DNA from 2 places in the Nocardia sp. NBC_01499 genome. Region 1 is predicted to be linked to the other one. Evidence: riboswitches for the same ligand, from Rfam matches in the RefSeq annotation. Region 1 holds a riboswitch; the other holds the start of a gene.
What was found. A riboswitch is a leader RNA that binds a small molecule or an ion and turns the genes downstream of it on or off. The one in region 1 is predicted to bind glycine.
Positions count from the first base shown of each region.

Region 2: it holds a riboswitch for glycine, as region 1 does, so the genes downstream of both, glyA (serine hydroxymethyltransferase) here and gcvP (aminomethyl-transferring glycine dehydrogenase) in region 1, are expected to answer to the same signal.

Region 1 is NZ_CP109426.1:102,703-111,403, reverse strand. It holds gene OG203_RS00415 (VWA domain-containing protein) at 1-349, shown strand, start outside; gene gcvP (aminomethyl-transferring glycine dehydrogenase) at 487-3,309, opposite strand; glycine riboswitch at 3,459-3,558, opposite strand; gene OG203_RS00405 (MerR family transcriptional regulator) at 3,813-4,406, opposite strand; gene OG203_RS00400 (bifunctional nuclease family protein) at 4,613-5,086, opposite strand; gene OG203_RS00395 (MerR family transcriptional regulator) at 5,338-6,138, opposite strand; gene OG203_RS00390 (FHA domain-containing protein) at 6,232-6,717, opposite strand; gene gcvH (glycine cleavage system protein GcvH) at 6,886-7,284, opposite strand; gene OG203_RS00380 (CDP-alcohol phosphatidyltransferase family protein) at 7,366-7,935, opposite strand; gene OG203_RS00375 (GMC oxidoreductase) at 8,193-8,701, shown strand, end outside.
Region 2 is NZ_CP109426.1:672,106-680,806, reverse strand. It holds gene OG203_RS03140 (putative nucleotidyltransferase substrate binding domain-containing protein) at 1-1,250, shown strand, start outside; gene OG203_RS03135 (IclR family transcriptional regulator) at 1,263-2,048, shown strand; glycine riboswitch at 2,251-2,345, shown strand; gene glyA (serine hydroxymethyltransferase) at 2,385-3,680, shown strand; gene OG203_RS03125 (L-serine ammonia-lyase) at 3,677-5,044, shown strand; gene OG203_RS03120 (medium chain dehydrogenase/reductase family protein) at 5,152-6,201, opposite strand; gene OG203_RS03115 (TetR/AcrR family transcriptional regulator) at 6,281-6,850, opposite strand; gene OG203_RS03110 (hypothetical protein) at 6,958-7,152, opposite strand; gene OG203_RS03105 (molybdopterin-dependent oxidoreductase) at 7,250-7,984, shown strand; gene OG203_RS03100 (cytochrome b/b6 domain-containing protein) at 7,968-8,594, shown strand.

The DNA.
Region 1 (8,701 bases):
CGCGGTCAAGGCCAGCGATGTGCGCTCCGATCAGGCGTACCCGACCCTGATCGCCGGTTACAAGAGCGCGATCAACGGCTACACCGCGGGCCGCACGAATTCGGTGCTGCTCATTACCGATGGGCCCGACGACGATTCGACCGTCACCGGCGCCAAACTGGCCAGCGACATGGCCGCCGCGATGGACAAGGCGCACCCGGTCCGCGTCGACATCATCGTGATCGGCGGGCAGGGCACGCAGACCCTCAAGAGCATCTCCGACCAGACCGGCGGCACCTACACCCGCCTCGCCACCTCCGACGACATCAGCTTCGGCTCCGCCGTCGTCCAGTCGCTCACCGCGCCGTAAAGCCGCGCGCCTCTTGATGTCCCGCACCGAGTTTCGCATGCGATTCCAGGTGCGGGACATCAGAAAGCGTGCGGCGACTCGCAACGCGCAAACGCCCTCCGGCTGATGTCAGCGGAGGGCGTCTGCGGTAGATGCCGTCAGTCGGCGTACGCCTCCAGCGGCGGGCAGGAGCAGACCAGGTTGCGGTCGCCGTACGCGCCGTCGATACGACGGACGGGCGGCCACACCTTGGCCCGCGCGTGGCCGAGACCCCGTGGGTAAACGGCGGTTTCGCGGCTGTACGGGTGCTCCCACTCACCGACCAGGCTCGCCGCCGTGTGCGGCGCGCCGCGCAGCGGATTGTCGGTGACCGGCCAGACACCGGCCGCGACCTGATCGATCTCCTTGCGGATAGCGATCATCGCCTCGATGAAATCGTCGAGCTCGGCCAGGTTTTCGCTCTCGGTCGGCTCCACCATCAGCGTGCCTGCGACCGGGAAGCTCATGGTCGGCGCGTGGAAACCGTAGTCCGCCAACCGCTTCGCGACATCGTCGACGGTCACGCCGGTCTGCTTGGTGATCTCGCGCAGGTCGAGGATGCACTCGTGCGCGACCATGCCGTGCTCACCGGTGTAGAGCACCGGGAAGTACTCGTCGAGCTTGCGCGCGATGTAGTTGGCCGACGCGATGGCCGTCAGCGTGGCGCTGCGCAGGCCGTCCGCGCCCATCATCCGGATGTAGGCCCAGGTGATCGGCAGGATCGAGGCGGAACCGTAGTTGGCCGCCGACACCGCGTGCGAGTCGGTCACCAACGGGTCGCCGGGCAGGTAGGGCGCCAGGTGCGAACGGACCGCGACCGGACCGACACCGGGGCCACCGCCGCCGTGCGGGATGCAGAACGTCTTGTGCAGGTTCAGGTGGCTGACGTCGCCGCCGAACCGGCCCGGACGGGCAAGCCCGACAAGGGCATTCAGGTTCGCGCCGTCGACGTACACCTGACCGCCCGCGTCGTGCACCAGCGCGCACAGCTCCGAAACCTCGTGCTCATACACGCCGTGCGTGGACGGGTAGGTGATCATGATGCAGGCCAGCCGGTCGGCGTGGTCGGCGATCTTGGCGCGCAGGTCGTCCAGGTCGACATCGCCGTTCTCGCGGCATTTGACCACCTCGACGCGCAGCCCGGCCATCGCCGCCGAGGCCGCGTTGGTGCCGTGCGCGCTGGACGGGATCAGGCAGGTATCCCGGTGCGTGTCACCACGATCCAGGTGGTAGCGCCGGATCGCAAGCAGCCCGGCGTACTCGCCCTGGCTACCCGCGTTGGGCTGCAGGCTCACCGAGTCATAACCGGTGATGTCGCACAGCCACTGCTCCAGATCGTGGATCACCTGCAGCAGGCCGGGGGCGTCCTCGACCGGCGCGTACGGGTGCACGCGGGCGAAGCCAGGCCAGGTGATGGCCTCCATCTCGGCGGTCGCGTTGAGCTTCATGGTGCAGGAACCGAGCGGAATCATGCTGCGGTCCAAGGCGATGTCCTTGTCGGACAGCGACCGCAGGTAGCGCAGCATGGCGGTTTCGGTGTGGTACTTGGTGAACGCCGGGTGGTCGAGGAACTCCGAGGTACGGTTCTCGATCGCGACGGCCGGAGCCGGTTCGGTCGGCTCGGCAGACAGTGTGGTGCCGAAGGATTCGAGCACCGCCGCGACGTGCGACTCGGTCGTCGCCTCGTCGCAGGCGATGCCGACATGATCGGCGTCGACCAGGCGCAGGTTGATCCCGCGCGACTTCGCCTTCGCCACAACGGCTTCCGCACCACCGGGCACGTGCGCAAGCACGGTGTCGAAGAACGTGTCGTGCACGACCGCGCCGTCCAGCCCGGCGGCGATGGTGGCGGCGTGCCGGTGCACGCGGCGGGCGATATCACGCAGGCCGTCGGCACCGTGGTAGCTCGCGTACATCGCCGCGACGATCGCGAGCAGCACCTGCGCGGTACAGATGTTGGAGGTGGCCTTCTCCCGGCGGATGTGCTGCTCACGCGTCTGCAGCGCCAGCCGGTAGGCGACGTCACCGTCCGCGTCCACCGAGACGCCGACCAGCCTGCCCGGCAGCTGCCTGGCATACGCGGTGCGCACTGCCAGATACCCCGCGTGCGGGCCGCCGAACCCGAGCGGCACACCGAAGCGCTGGGTGGTGCCGAAGCAGACATCAGCGCCCTGGTCGCCCGGCGAGGCGATCAACGTCATCGCCAGCAGATCCGCGCCGACCGCGACCAACGCGCCGCGCTCGTGCGCCGCGCCGATCAGCGATGTCCAGTCCACTACCCGTCCGGACGCGCCGGGCGCCTGCACGAGCACACCGAAGAATTCACCTTCGGGCAGCTCACCCGACGACAGATCCGCCGAAACGAGCTCGATACCGAGCGGCTGCGCGCGAGTGGTCAGCACGGTCTTGGTCTGCGGGAACAGGTCGGTATCGATGACAAGGCGCGAAGACTTGGACCGGCTGGCCCGCTGCAGCAGCGTCATCGCCTCGGCGGCCGCGGTGGCCTCGTCGAGCATGGACGCGTTGGCCACGTCCATGCCGGTCAGCTCCGACACCATGGTCTGGAAGTTGAGCAGCGCCTCGAGCCGTCCCTGGCTGATCTCCGGCTGGTACGGCGTGTAGGCGGTGTACCAGGCCGGGTTCTCGAGCAGGTTGCGCACCAGCACCGGCGGGGTCAGCGTGTCGTAGTAGCCGAGCCCGATCATCGAGGTGGCCACCGTGTTGGAGTTGGCAAGCCCGGCGAGTTCGGCCAGCACCTCGTGTTCGGTTGCGGCAGGCGGCAATCCGGCCAGGCCGGATCCGTCCAGGATGCTCGCGGGCAGGGCCTTCGTGGCGAGCTCGTCGAGCGAGTCGACGCCGACGACGTCCAGGATCCGGGCGAGTTCGCCACGGTCGGGTCCGATATGGCGATCGGCGAATGAGCGAGTCACGGAAGCTCCCATTGGGTCGGGCGGGTCGACGGGGGGTCGACGGGTACCAGCCCTCCCCCTCTGTCGTGTTGCCTGAGAGATTCGGACGCGCGACCGCGATGAAGGTCGAGCCCCTTTCCCCATGGGCGGGCGGCCCGAAGCCACCGCTTTCCAGAGGCGCCCAAGCCCGCACGGTCCCTGATGCCTGAGAGATTGACGGGGAGGTGCTGCTCCTTCGGCGCCCGGACTCTATAGAACCCGGGACTCTCCCGCACGGCGTTGGCGCGCTACCAGTTTAAGCCGACGACACGCCAGAACGTGGCACCGGTCCCTTCCTTGCGGTGTCGCGCTCGTCACGCAAGCTCCGCGGGCTTGTGGCCATACAACATAGATCGATGCGCATATCTACTTAACGCAATGTTTTAGAACCGCTCCACACGAAGTGGTCCATTCAGGAAAATGAAGTGCCACGCAGCACAACACCCCGCTACCCTCTGTTTATCGGGGAGGCGGGGTGTTGTGTCAGCTGTCTACTTTTAACCAGTCTTGCGGCTCATCCGAGCCTTGCGCCGGTAGGAAAGCTCGTCCTCCGGCCGTTCCGTCACCGCGGACGCGCGCTCCGCGGGGAAGTTGGCGATCGCGCCGGTGAGCTCGTGCATGGCACCGCTGATGGCGATACCGAAAACGCCCTGCCCGCCCTGCAGTAAATCGACTACCTCCTCGGCCGAGGTGCACTCGTACACCGAGGTACCGTCGGAGAACAGGGTGATCCCCGCGAGGTCCTGCACTCCCCTGCTGCGTAGGTGATCGACCGCGATCCGAATGTTCTGTAGCGAGATGCCCGCGTCGAGCAGCCGCTTCACGATCTTGAGGACGAGGATGTCCTTGAACGAGTACAGCCGCTGACTCCCCGAGCCCGCGGCGCTGCGGATGGAGGGCACGACCAACCCGGTGCGCGCCCAGTAGTCGAGCTGCCGGTAGGTGATCCCGGCCACCTGGCATGCGCTTGGCACTCGGTAGCCGACCAGATCGTCGGGAACCGAGTCGTCCGGGAACAGGCCTGGCTGTACCACATCCTGCGATTGCTCTGCCACTGACCACTCCCTTGCTTCGCCGACGGCTAGCCTCATCGATGACCCGGCTCCGTTTCGACCACTGCGGTGCTGACGACCTGGCCAAAACGGACGTGGCCCAACTATCGAGATTACTCCCCCTGATTGTCCAGGGAGCACCATCGTCAGGCCAAACGCGACGCGCGGTTAAACTCTCAAGCTCTGGTTAAGGGCTGATCCCCCGGTCATCCCGCGAAAACGCCGGATTGCCGGAAAGATCCTGTTCAGCTATCCGTGGCCTTGAAATCGTCGGGCGAGACCGACTCCAGGAACTCCTTGAACTTCTCCACCTCGTCCTCGCGCTCGTCCGGCATGACGAGCCCGGCTTCCTCGAGCACCGGCTCCTCCGCGTAGATCGGGCAACCGACCCGCAAGGCGATCGCTACCGAATCGGACGGGCGCGCCGAGATGTGCAGATCGTTCTCGAACACCAGGTCGGCGTAGAAGGTGCCCTCCTGTAGATCAACGATGCGCACTTCCTTGAGGGTGTGCCCGAGCTCGGTGATCAGGATCTTGATCAGATCGTGGGTCAACGGACGGATCGGCGTCACCCCCTCCTGCTCCAGCACGATCGCCGTTGCCTCGGCCTGCCCGATCCAAATGGGTAGGTACCGGTCCCCCGAAACCTCACGGAGCAACAGCACGGGCTGATTCTGTGGCTGTTCGACACGAATGCCGATCACACGCATTTCACTCATGCCTCCACCTCGCTAACGCTCAGTTCCGGCATGCGCGATGCACGCTGTGACATGATTCGTTCGCTTCGCTCACTCACCGCACTGCCTCCCATAATCCTCCGGCCACCCGGCACGACCACCGCCCAGCTCGCCGTACCAACGAGTCTAGGCGAACCCACGCGGGTGCAGCGATCGGTGTGCACAGCCGAAATCGGCGTGTTGGATGACTGAAACATGACACGGATTCCGCATCAGCGGTTTGTGCGGGATGTTCAGCCGCCCAGCGACGTCCGCACCGACGACTTCACCAGACAGGCGTGCAACGTCAGCGACAGCGCCGCGAGTTCGCGCACCGTTTCTTCGGCTCTGGCGCGCGCACCGGCGTCGCGGCTCTTCGCGATCGGGGCGGCGATCTGCGCGACCAGCGCGGCCTCGCGATCGGCGGCCAGCTTGAACGCACGCAAATGCCGTGCCTCCAAACCGAATTCGGCCATCGCCTTGGCGGTCTTGGCCAGCGTGACGGCGTCGCCGTCGAAGAATCCGGCGGCACCCGGGGTAATCAGGTTCGCTCGGATCAGATCGTTGAGAAAGGTTTCGTCGATGTCGGCCTGCGCGAGCAGATCGGCGCGGGTGAGCCGGATTTCGTGATCGAAACGCAGATCGTCGGGGGAAATCTCGCTTGGCACCACGCCGAGCCTCCTCGGCGCCGCGGCGCCGTTCCTGTTCCCGCCAGGCGCGGTCGGGTGCTCGGAGTCGGACACCGTAGGTGCCGACTCCGACGCACCCGCACGGCCGGAGTGCGCCCGGGCGCGGGCTTCCCGCACACCGAGCGTCGCCGCACCGCTGTCGATCGCTTCGAGTTGTTCCTTGATCACCTTGAGCGGCAAGTACTGATCGCGTTGCGCGGTCAGCACGAACCGAAGCCGTTCACAATCGGCGATGGAGAATCTGCGGTAGCCCGAGGGCGTGCGCTCCGGCCGAATCAGGCCTTCCGCTTCGAGGAAGCGGATCTTCGAGATGGTGACGTCCGGAAAGTCCGGACGCAGCAGGTCGAGCACGGAGCCGATCGACATCCCTCCGCGCGCCCACTGCGCCGCGCCGGTCACAGCGCTGAGTCCTTCATGACTCCGAGCCCTTCATGAGGAGAAAGAACCCAGCGCCGCTGCTCATAGGCTCCCTGCACCCGCAGAGGAGTCGTTGGCCTGGGCCCGCGGTCCGGTGAGGAACACGAGACGGAACTTACCGATCTGTACCTCGTCGCCGTTCTGGAGTTCCGAGGAGTCCACCGGCTCCCGATTCACATAGGTGCCGTTCAGGCTGCCGACGTCGACAACCTGGAACGAATCGTCGTCCTGACGGAACTCGGCATGCCGACGGCTGACGGTGACGTCGTCGAGAAAGATGTCACTGTCGGGGTGGCGGCCCGCCGACGTAGTCGGCTGATCCAGCAGGAACCGCGAGCCCGCGTTCGGACCGCGCTTGACGACCAGGAGGGCCGCACCAACAGGCAGACCCTCGACCCCTTGCACCGGCTGCTCGCCGGCCGGCTCTCCGGAGCGCGACGCGTCGACCTCGTTCAGGAAATCCGCGCGAAAGACCGACGTCGTCTCGGCCGCGGTCTCCCCGTAACCCGGGTCTTTGTTCTCGCTCACCGTTTCTCTCCTCCTCGAACCTGATTATCCATGCAAGCAGGTGATACCTGTGGCACCACGACCTGCCGTCGAGTCCCTAGATTCCCGACAATGACTGTCGGCGCATCTGTTGGCATTGACCGTACCCTGCCAGGGCGTGCCCGTGCAGGTAGAACCGGGAAGGCTGATTCAGCCCCCGATAACTCCTTGATAACCTGCCGCATCCAACAGTTCACCAAGGGTCTTGTCGAGGTCGCCGGCGTCCGCGACCTCCAGTTCGAACAGCCACCCCGCGCCGTACGGATCGGTGTTCAGCGTCTCCGGCTGCTGCACCAATTCCTCGTTCACCGCAACAACTTTCGCGCCGAACGGCGCGTAGATGTCGGACACGCTCTTGGTCGACTCGACCTCGGCGATGCTGTCCGCCGCAGCGACATCCTTGTCGGTTTCGGGCAGCTGCACGAACACAACGTCACCGAGTTGAGACTGCGCGTAATCGGTGATGCCGACCCGAACCCGGGTCGGGGCGATCCGCTGCACCCACTCGTGCTCTTCGGTGTAGCGCAGCTCTTCGGGGGTCTGGGTCACAGGCCGTCCGTCCTTTCCGTCGTGATCGTGTGGGCGCAACTCTATGCGAGGGTTGAGACAATGTTCGACTCGACGCCTCGGTCAGGTCGAGCGGTGTGGCACAGCCGGTATCGAGCGAGCGATGGCGATCGCCTTACCGGTGTAGAGCAAGCCGGTCCATACATACACCGCCGTGCCCCAGACCAGTAATGCCCCGCCGAAGGCACGGCCGAAACCGGCCAGCGCCCAATCCATCTCCCCGGCCAGCAGCCAGACCAACGCGGACATCAGCGCGAAGGTCGCCGCCTTGCCCAGATAGATGACCTCGGGCGGGGGTAGGTCGCGGCGTTTGTAGACCGGCAGCAGCAGCGTCAGGATCAGGTCGCGACCGACCAGGATCACCGCGACCCACCACGGGATGAGGCCGCGGATCACGAACGCCGCCAGGGTCGTCACCAGGTACAACCGGTCGACGAACGGATCGAGCAGGGCGCCGAGGCGGGAGGACTGATCGAGCAGGCGGGCCAGCTTGCCGTCCAGGAAGTCGGTCAGGCCGCTGGCGAACGCAAGCACGAACGCCCAGCCGTCGGCATGCTCGACCAGCAGCAGCCACAGGAACAGCGGAACGCCGAGCAGGCGCACGAAACTCAGGACATTCGGGACGGTGAGGATGCGGTCGTCGAAGACGCCGCCGGTCGCGCCGTCGGTATCGGCGCGCTCCTCCGGTTCCGTTGTGCCCGATTCGGTTGTCACGCCCCGTGCTTACCGCACCGACCCCGGTCACCGCCATCCGGGCACGCCGGTTTTCTCGATATCTCCGTGCGAGGATGGTTTGTGCCACAGCCCGGCGATGACAGAATGAGTATGAAATCATCTCATCTGTCGGTACGGTGAGCTACTGGCCGGTGGCCGGTTAGTGAGAGGAAGTCATGCCCGCATTCGACTACGACGTGGTGGTGATCGGCTCCGGTTTCGGCGGCAGTGTGAGCGCGCTCCGGTTGACCGAGAAGGGATATCGGGTCGGTGTGCTCGAGGCGGGCAGGCGGTGGAATGCCGAGGACATCCCTAGCTCGAATTGGAATGTGCGCAAGTCGATTTGGGCGCCGCGACTGGGTCTGACCGGTCCGCAGCGGATCAGCGTGCTCGGCAAATGCGCGGTGTTCTCCGGCGCAGGCGTCGGCGGCGGCTCACTCATCTACGGCAACACCCTCTATGAGCCGCTGCCGGACTTCTACACCGACAAACAGTGGGCGCACATCACCGACTGGCGGGCCGAATTGGCGCCGTACTACGACCAGGCGCAGCGGATGCTCGGCGTCGCGCCGAACCCGCGAATGACCCCTGCGGACGACGTGATCCGCGAGATCGCCGACGATCTCGGTGTCAGCCACACTTTCCATCCCACGAATGTCGGCGTGTTCTTCAATGAGGACGATCC
Region 2 (8,701 bases), 570 kb from region 1:
CCGATCAGGACCTGCGCACCAAGGTGGTGGCGGCCGGGCTGCCCGTCGACGTGCCGATCGCGCAGGCGATGAGCGCACCGGCCCGCCGGGTCAGCGCCGACCTGCCCGCCGAGACCGTGCTGATGGAGATGCTCGAGGCCGGGCTCCGGCACATGCCGGTGGTGTCACCGCGCGGCGAGGTGCTCGGCGTCCTCGAAGACGCGGAGCTGCTCGCGGCCTCGGCGCGGCAGAGTTTCATCCTGCGGCGCGCGATCGGCGCGGCCACGGATGCGACCCAGCTACAGCGGGCCGCCCGCGAAATCCCCAGTACCACAGTCGATCTGTTCCGCAACGGAACCAAGGCGACCGCGACGAGCGGCATTCTGTCCGTCGTCATCGACTCGGTGATCCGCAAGGCACTCGAACTCGCGCTCGCCGAATCCGACGACGCACCGAGCGTCGGGTTCGCCTGGCTGACGCTCGGCAGCATCGCTCGTCGCGAGGCGATGCCGTCCTCGGATGTGGACAGCGCGTTGTCCTGGGCCGACGAGTTGTCCACCGCCAGTGCGCGATTGCGTGCGATCGCCGAGCGCACGCACGCCATCCTCGACGCCTGCGGATTGCCCGCGGACAGCAATGGGGCGATCGCCGCGAAGCCGAAATTCGCTCGATCCCGGTCTGATTGGACGAAGGCGGCGATGCGATGGCTCGATGATCCGCTGCAGGATCGCGGGTTGGTGATGTCCTCGCTGCTCATCGACGGGCGGGTGGTGTGGGGTGACCCCGCGCTGCACGCGGTGCCCGCCGCGTTCGGCAGGATGCGCGCCGACTATCCGAATGCCTTGCGCCTGCAGTTGCTCGACGCGTTGTCGGGGCGGGTGCGGGCGCGGTCGCTGCGGGACGTGCTTTCCCGGCGCGGCGGCACCTTCGACCTGAAGAACCACGCGCTGGTGCCGATCGTCAACCTCGCGCGGTGGGGTGGGCTTGCGGCCGGGGTCACCGCCGCCTCGACACCGGTGCGGTTGGCGGCCGCCGCGTCGGCCGGTGTGATCGCCGACCGTGATGCCGCGGTGCTCACGGAGGTGTTCGTCATGCTGCAGCGGATGCGGATGGTGCATCAGGTCGAGCAGTTGTCCGCGGGCCATCGGCCCGGCGATATCGTGCTGATGTCGGAGTTGTCGCCATTGAATCGGAGTTTGCTGAACGACGCGTTGCGGGAGATCGCTGCGGTGCGGCGACGTGTCCGCGGTCTCGCGGTGCCGTCGGCCTAGAATGGCGGCGTCATGGCGAAACAGGATGGTGAGGACACGGGCCGGGCCGCTGCGGTGCAGTCGGTCGACCGCGCACTGCTCGTGCTGGAGATCATCGCCAAGCTCGGCCAGGCCGGTGTCACGGAGATCGCCGCCGAACTCGGTGTGCACAAATCTACCGTCTCCCGGCTGGTCGCCGTGCTGGAATCGCGCGGTTACGTCGAGCAGCTTTCCGAGCGCGGCAAATACCGGCTCGGCTTCTCCATTGTCCGGTTGGCCGGATCCACCAGTGCGCAGGTCGATCTCGTCGGGCAGAGCCAGGGCGCGTGCAACGCGTTGGCCGCCGAAACGGGGGAGACCACGAATATCGCTGTGCTGGACGGTAATCGGATCATCAATATCGTGGAGGCAGCGGGGACCGGTTCGATCGCGCTGCGGTCCTGGGTCGGGCAGAGCTGTCCGGCGCATGCCACGTCGAGTGGCAAGGTGCTGCTGTCCGGTCTGGAACCCGCCGCGATGCGCAAGCAGGTAGGCCCGAAGTTGGAGGCGTACACCGCGAATACCCTGACAAAGCTCGCCGACTTGGCTGCCCAGTTGGTGGCGGTCCGCGAGAACGGATGGGCAAGTGTGCGTGAGGAACTGGAGATCGGACTGAACGCCGTCGCCGCTCCCGTCCTCGACGGTAACGGGGCAATTGTTGCGGCACTGAGCGTTTCGGGGCCGTCCTATCGCCTCGGTCCCGATCGCTTCGCCCCGACGGCCGAACTGGCGATCGCGAGCGCCGCGGACATCAGTCGTCGGTTAGGCTACTTCGGCTGACGACTCCGGGTGCGGTTCGCCATTGACAACGCGCGCGGCCGCCGACAATACTGAGTCGCGTGTCGCGCAGGTGTTGCGCTATACGCAACAACTAATCAACTGAATACTGGCCGCACACGCAGCGGGAGATCTCCATCCAGGTGATGGAGAGCCGAAGGAGCAACACCTCCCGGGAATCTCTCAGGCCCAGTACCGCTGCGCATAAGGCAACTCTGAAAAGTAGTGCACCACGCACTCGCCGACGGGGCAAACGCGGCAACGCGTGAATCTCTCAGGCCATAGGACAGAGCGGGAGGAGCCACCCCCACGCGCGTACGCGTCGACGAAAGGCTCCCCATGGCTGACCCTGCCTCCGCTGTCCGCACCGAACTCGACGTCCCGCTGCGCGAATTCGACCCGGTCGTCGCCGCACTGGTCGACCAGGAGACCGACCGGCAACAGCGCGGACTGGAAATGATCGCCTCGGAGAACTACGCGCCGCTCGCGGTGATGCAGGCGCAGGGCACCGTGCTGACCAACAAGTACGCCGAGGGTTACCCCGGACGCCGCTACTACGGCGGCTGCGAGCACGTCGACGAGATCGAATCGCTGGCCATCGAGCGGCTGCGCGCGCTGTTCGGCGCCGAATACGTCAACGTGCAGCCGCACTCCGGCGCGCAGGCGAACGCGGCCGTGATGCACGCGCTACTGCGTCCCGGCGACGGCATCCTCGGACTGGCGCTCGACCACGGCGGCCACCTCACCCACGGCATGAAGGCCAACTTCTCTGGACGGCTGTATAACGTTGCGGCATACCATGTTCGGGCCGAGGATCAGCTCGTCGACATGGCGGAGGTTGAGCGGCTCGCGCACGAGCACCGGCCGAAGCTGATCGTCGCGGGCTGGTCGGCCTATCCGCGCCACCTCGACTTCGCCGAATTCCGGCGCATCGCCGACGAGGTCGGCGCGTACCTGATGGTCGATATGGCGCACTTCGCCGGTCTCGTCGCCGCCGGGCTGCATCCGTCGCCCGTACCGCACGCGCACGTCGTCACCTCGACCACGCACAAGACGCTTGGCGGGCCGCGTGGTGGATTCATCCTCGCCACAGCGGATTTGGGCAAGAAGCTGGATTCCGCGGTCTTCCCCGGGCAGCAGGGCGGACCGCTCGAGCATGTGATCGCCGCCAAGGCGGTCGCGTTCAAGATGGCGGCCGAACCGGCGTTCCGCGATCGGCAGGAGCGGACCCTCGCCGGTGCGCGCTTGCTCGCCGACCGGCTGCTGGCCGAGGACTGCCGGGCCGCTGGCATCGGCGTGGTCAGCGGCGGCACCGATGTACACCTGGTGCTCGTCGACCTGCGCGATGCGGAGCTGGACGGCAAACAAGCCGAGGATCTGTTGCAGACAGTGGGAATTACGGTGAACCGCAACGCCATTCCGTTCGACCCGCGCCCGCCGATGATCAGCTCCGGGCTGCGGATCGGCACGCCCGCGCTGGCCGCGCGCGGCTTCGACGACGCGGCATTCACCGAGGTCGCCGACATCATCGCGACGGCATTGTGCGGCGGCGCGCCCGTCGCGGCACTGACCGCGCGAGTGGACGCCTTGGCACAGCGATTCCCGCTGTACCTCGGGATGCGGAACCCCGCGTGACGATCAGCGTTTTCGACCTGTTCCGGGTCGGTATCGGGCCGTCGAGTTCGCACACCGTCGGTCCGATGCGTGCCGCGGCCGCGTTCGTCGAGCGGCTGAAGGACGCCGATGTGCTGCACGAGACGAGCGCGGTCCGGGTCCAGCTGTACGGATCGCTCGGTGCGACCGGGCGCGGCCACGGCAGCGTCGAGGCGATCGTCGCCGGGTTGTCCGGTGCGCAGCCGGAGAGTATCGATCCGGACACGATGAGCGCGACGGTGGCCACGGCACGCGCCACCGGTCGGCTGTACCTCGGCGGTGTGCAGTCGATCGTGTTCGCTGTCGACAGCGACGTGGAGCTGCTCGGGTTGACACGGTTGGCGTTCCACACCAACGGGATGCTGTTCAGCGCGTACGGCGATGGCGGGCGAGTGCTCCTCGAACGCCAATACTTCTCGGTGGGTGGCGGTTTCATTCTCGACGAGGACGAGATCGACGGGCGGGCTGTCGATGCGCCGGTTGCCGTCGCGCACCCGTTCCGCTCGGCGGATGAACTGCTTACGATCACCGCCGCCACCGGGAAGTCCATCAGTGCCGTGGTGCTCGCCAACGAATTGTCTTGGCGCAGTGCGGATCAGGTGCGGGCGGACCTGCTCGATATCTGGGCTGTCATGCGGGGCTGCGTCGAACGCGGGATGTCGACGGGTGGGGTGCTGCCGGGGTCCCTTCGGGTACGGCGGCGAGCGGCGAGCCTGGTCGAGCGACTGAACGCCGAGGCGGAGGAAAACGATCCGCTGCGTGCGATGGAGTGGGTCACGCTCTACGCGATGGCGGTCAACGAGGAGAACGCCGCGGGTGGCCGCGTCGTCACCGCACCGACCAATGGCGCCGCGGGCATCATTCCCGCTGTGCTGCACTACATTCAGCGATTCATCACCGCCGACGAGGACAGCGTCGTCGAATTCCTGCTGACCGCGGCGGCCATCGGCCAACTGATGAAAGAGAACGCCTCCATCTCCGGCGCCGAGGTCGGCTGCCAGGGCGAGGTCGGCTCCGCCTGCGCCATGGCCGCCGCCGGACTGGCCGCCGTACTCGGCGGCACGCCAGCGCAGATCGAGAACGCCGCGGAAATCGGCATGGAACACAACCTCGGCCTCACCTGCGACCCCATCGGCGGCCTCGTCCAGATCCCGTGCATCGAACGCAACGGCATCGCCGCCGTCAAGGCAATCACCGCCGCCCGCATGGCAATTCGCGGCGACGGCATCCACCACGTCTCGCTGGACCAGGTCATCCAAACCATGCGCGCCACCGGCGCCGACATGCTCGACAAGTACAAGGAAACCTCCCGAGGCGGCCTAGCCGTAGCAGTCGTCGAATGCTGACAGTCGCACCCTGACTCGGGATCCGCACTCGCTCTAGGGCCCCTAGAGCGAGTGCGGATCCCGAGTCTCGGTGCGGATCTTGGGCTAGTCGGCGATGGTGGGGGGATTCAGGGCTGGGTATCGGGCACGATGACGACTTTGCCGGTGACGGTGCCGGATTCGGCGAGTTCGAGGGCCTGTGCGGCTTGGCTCAGCGGGATTCGGGCGGCTACCTGGGCGCGCAGGGTGCCGTCGGCGAGCAAATCGAGGACCTTGCCGAGGTCTTCATTGAGGTGGTTGCGGAATCGGGTGAGGTTGCGCTTGCCCGCCCAGATGTTGTAGAAGTGCGCATTTCGCTTGTTGGGCAGCGTGTTCCACAGCATCAGCTGGGCGAACAGCTTCAACACTGGCAGTCGCGAGTTGCCCTCATCGTTCTTGGTCGAGGCGGTCCCGTAGGCAACCAGCGTGCCGTGCGGCGCGAGCAGCTCGAACGAATCGACGATGCCGGGCCCGCCGACGTGATCGAACACCGCGTCGACGCCCTCCGGTGCCAGCGCCCGAACCTGTTGGGCCACATCGCCGCGATAGTCCACCGGGGTGGCGCCGAGCGCCTCGACGACCGCCGCGTTGCGTGCCGAGGCGCTGCCGATCACCCGGATACCGGCGGCCCGCGCAAGCTGGACCAGGGTCGAGCCGACGCCACCGTTGGCGCCGTGCACGAGAATGGTCTGGCCCCGCTTGACCTTTGCCATCCGGTGCAGCATCTGCCACGCCGTGATCCCGTTCACCACAAAGGTTTCCGCCTCGGCGGGGTCGAGCGCCGACGGCACCGGGATAAGGTCCGCGGCGTCGAGAATGATGTGGCTGCTCCAGCCGCCGGTCTTGGTCAGCGCGGCGACGCGGCGGCCGATCAGCGCCTCGTCGACGCCCGAGCCGGTCGCGGTGACCGTCCCGACCAGGTCGTAGCCGGGCACGAAGGGGAACGGCGGCTGGTCGTAGTACTTCCCGCGCCGCATCTGCTGCTCGGCGAACGAGACGCCGGATGCTTCGACACGGACCATGGCCTGGCCCGGACCCGGGGCGGGCAGCGGCCGCCGGGTCACCTGCAGGCCCTGCGGCTCGACCAGTCCGGGCAGGATGATCTGGACTGCGGTGGTCGAATTCGTGGTGGTGTTCATCGTGTCTCCTGGTGTGTGACTGGTCAATCACTCTTTGGGTAAAAAAACATGCCCCGCGATCGGGGTGGTCTGGATGGATCTAGTGAGCCTTCGGGTGGCGCATGCCGCCGGTAAGTATTGCGGCCCAAGCACTGTCGTGCCCGTCGAGTTCGAGGGTGGTGATCAGGTGGCAGAGCTGGCCGTAGGCCATGAAGCGTTGGACGGCGCTGTCCTCGGCGCCGGATCGTGCCTTGGCGAAGTCCGTCACCCTGGCCAGGCCGCGGCGCACCGCGTCGGCGATCTCCGGAATGTCCGCGGCCGATTGTGCGTGCACCTGCAGCATCAGCAGGCTCTTGTCCGCGATCAGTTCCGCGTACGCACCGCCCATCGCGTACAGGATCTCGTCGGGGCCTGCGCCGTCGACGCGGGCCGCACCGGCCGAGAGGGCCCGTTCGACCAGCTCGTAGCAACGGTCGAGTGCCGCGACGAACAGGGCGATCTTGCCGGGGAAGAGTTTGAAGACGTAGGCCGGTGAGATCGCCGCCTTCGTGGCGACGTTGTTGATCGGCGTGCCGTGGTAGCCGGACCGCGCGAACTCGGCGATCGCGGCATCGACGACGGCATCGCGTCGAACCTCCGAGGTGGAGAGGGTAGCTCCGCGCTTTGTCATGTGAGTGACTGTACACTCACTCTCGATCGACCGTCAAGCACAAGTATGGAATTCCTGCCTGGCAGAACCGAATACGCTGGTAGCGCAAGGATGTTCGGGTTCGCTGACTAACGAGACGCGCGTCCTCGCCAGCCCCAGACGGCCAGGAGTACCCCGGCGATCAGGACGATCGGTCCGATGATCGACCAGGTGGCGGTGTTGCTCATCGGGCTGCCCGAGACCACGCCGAAGCCCTGCAGTGACCAGAGGAGTCCGGCGAGTCCGATGATGACGCCGAGCGCGACGAGAATGGGGCTGCGCATGAGGCTGCCTTTCGTTTTCACCGCGTGATGGCGGCTTCCGGTTCAACAGTAGCCGCCGGGTGCGCCTTGTTCGGGGGAGTCGGTGGATAGTAGAGGTGTGCCCGTCGACCAGAGTTCCGACCCGGACCGCCTCGGCGCGCCGGTTGGGCGGCGCGTGGTGATGGGGCTGCTCGTCGCCGGTGTCGCGGGCGTGCTCGGCGGCACCACGATCCAGAAGGGGCTGTCGGCGGTCCTCGGGCCGATCGGCAACCGCGATCCGACCGGGCTCGTCGGACTCATCCCGCTGGGCAACACCTTTCGCTTCTACTCCGTCACCACCAGCGTCCCGAAGCGCGACGCGAGCAACTATCGCCTTGACATCACCGGCCTGGTCGACGCGCCCCGCAGCCACTCACTCGGCGATTTACAGGCGATGCCACAGCAGGAGTTGGTGCGTGACTTCCAATGTGTGACCGGTTGGCGGGTGCCTCAGGTGCGCTGGCGTGGTGTCCGGCTGGCCGATCTGCTCGACGACGCCGGAGTGACCAGTGCCGCGAAGGCGGTGCGGTTCACCTCCTTCGACGGTGCCTATTCCGAGAGCCTCACTCTCGAACAGGCGCGGCGTGCCGATGTGCTCGTCGCGCTGGAGATGCTCGACGGCCCGGTCACCCACGATCATGGCGGCCCGGTTCGGATGTATGTGGCACCGATGTACGGCTACAAGAGTTGCAAGTGGCTCTCCGGAATCGAACTGACCAGCGAGGTCGTTTCCGGTTACTGGGAGCATCGGGGTTACTCGATCGACGGATGGGTCGGCAAGTCGAACGGGCGCAGTGATGACCCGACCAGCTGACCCGATCGAGCGCGACCTGCACCGGTTCAGCCGCACCGAGCGCTGGGTGCATTGGCTGACCGGTGTGCTCGTCGTCCTCTGCATTCTCACCGCCGCGATCCTCTACAACGGCTCGCTCGCGGTGCTGGTCGGCAACCGACACACCGTCGAAATCATCCACGTCTATTGCGGTTTCGCGCTTCCGGTGCCGATTGTGGTGGGACTGGTCTCGCGGGCCTACCGCGCGGATCTGTCGCGGCTCAACCGGTTCACCCGATCAGACTGGTTGTGGCTGCGATTCAAAGGCCGTCGACTGTCCGGCGAGGATGTCGGGAAGTTCAATGCCGGGCAGAAACTCAACGCGGCATTGAGCGCCGGATCGATCTTCGTGCTGCTCGGCACCGGCGTGATCATGTTCTTCCCGGACTTGACCCGTCTCGCGTGGCGCACCGGTGCGACATTGATGCACGACTGGTTCGCCCTGGCCTTCGGCATTCTGGTCGTCGGCCACCTCATGTACGCGCTGCGTGACCGAGAAGCCATGCGGGGCATGCTCACTGGGAAAGTGTCGAAGTCCTGGGCGGAGCAGGAGCATGTCCGATGGGCGGTGGAGCAGGACGCTGCCGAATAGCCGCCTCGGCAGCCCACCATAGGCCCGGTTATTGCTAGGCTCTCCCGGTGATATCGAGGGGAATTCTTCTGGGCACGCGTCGATCCGCGGCTGTCGTTGTCGGTTCG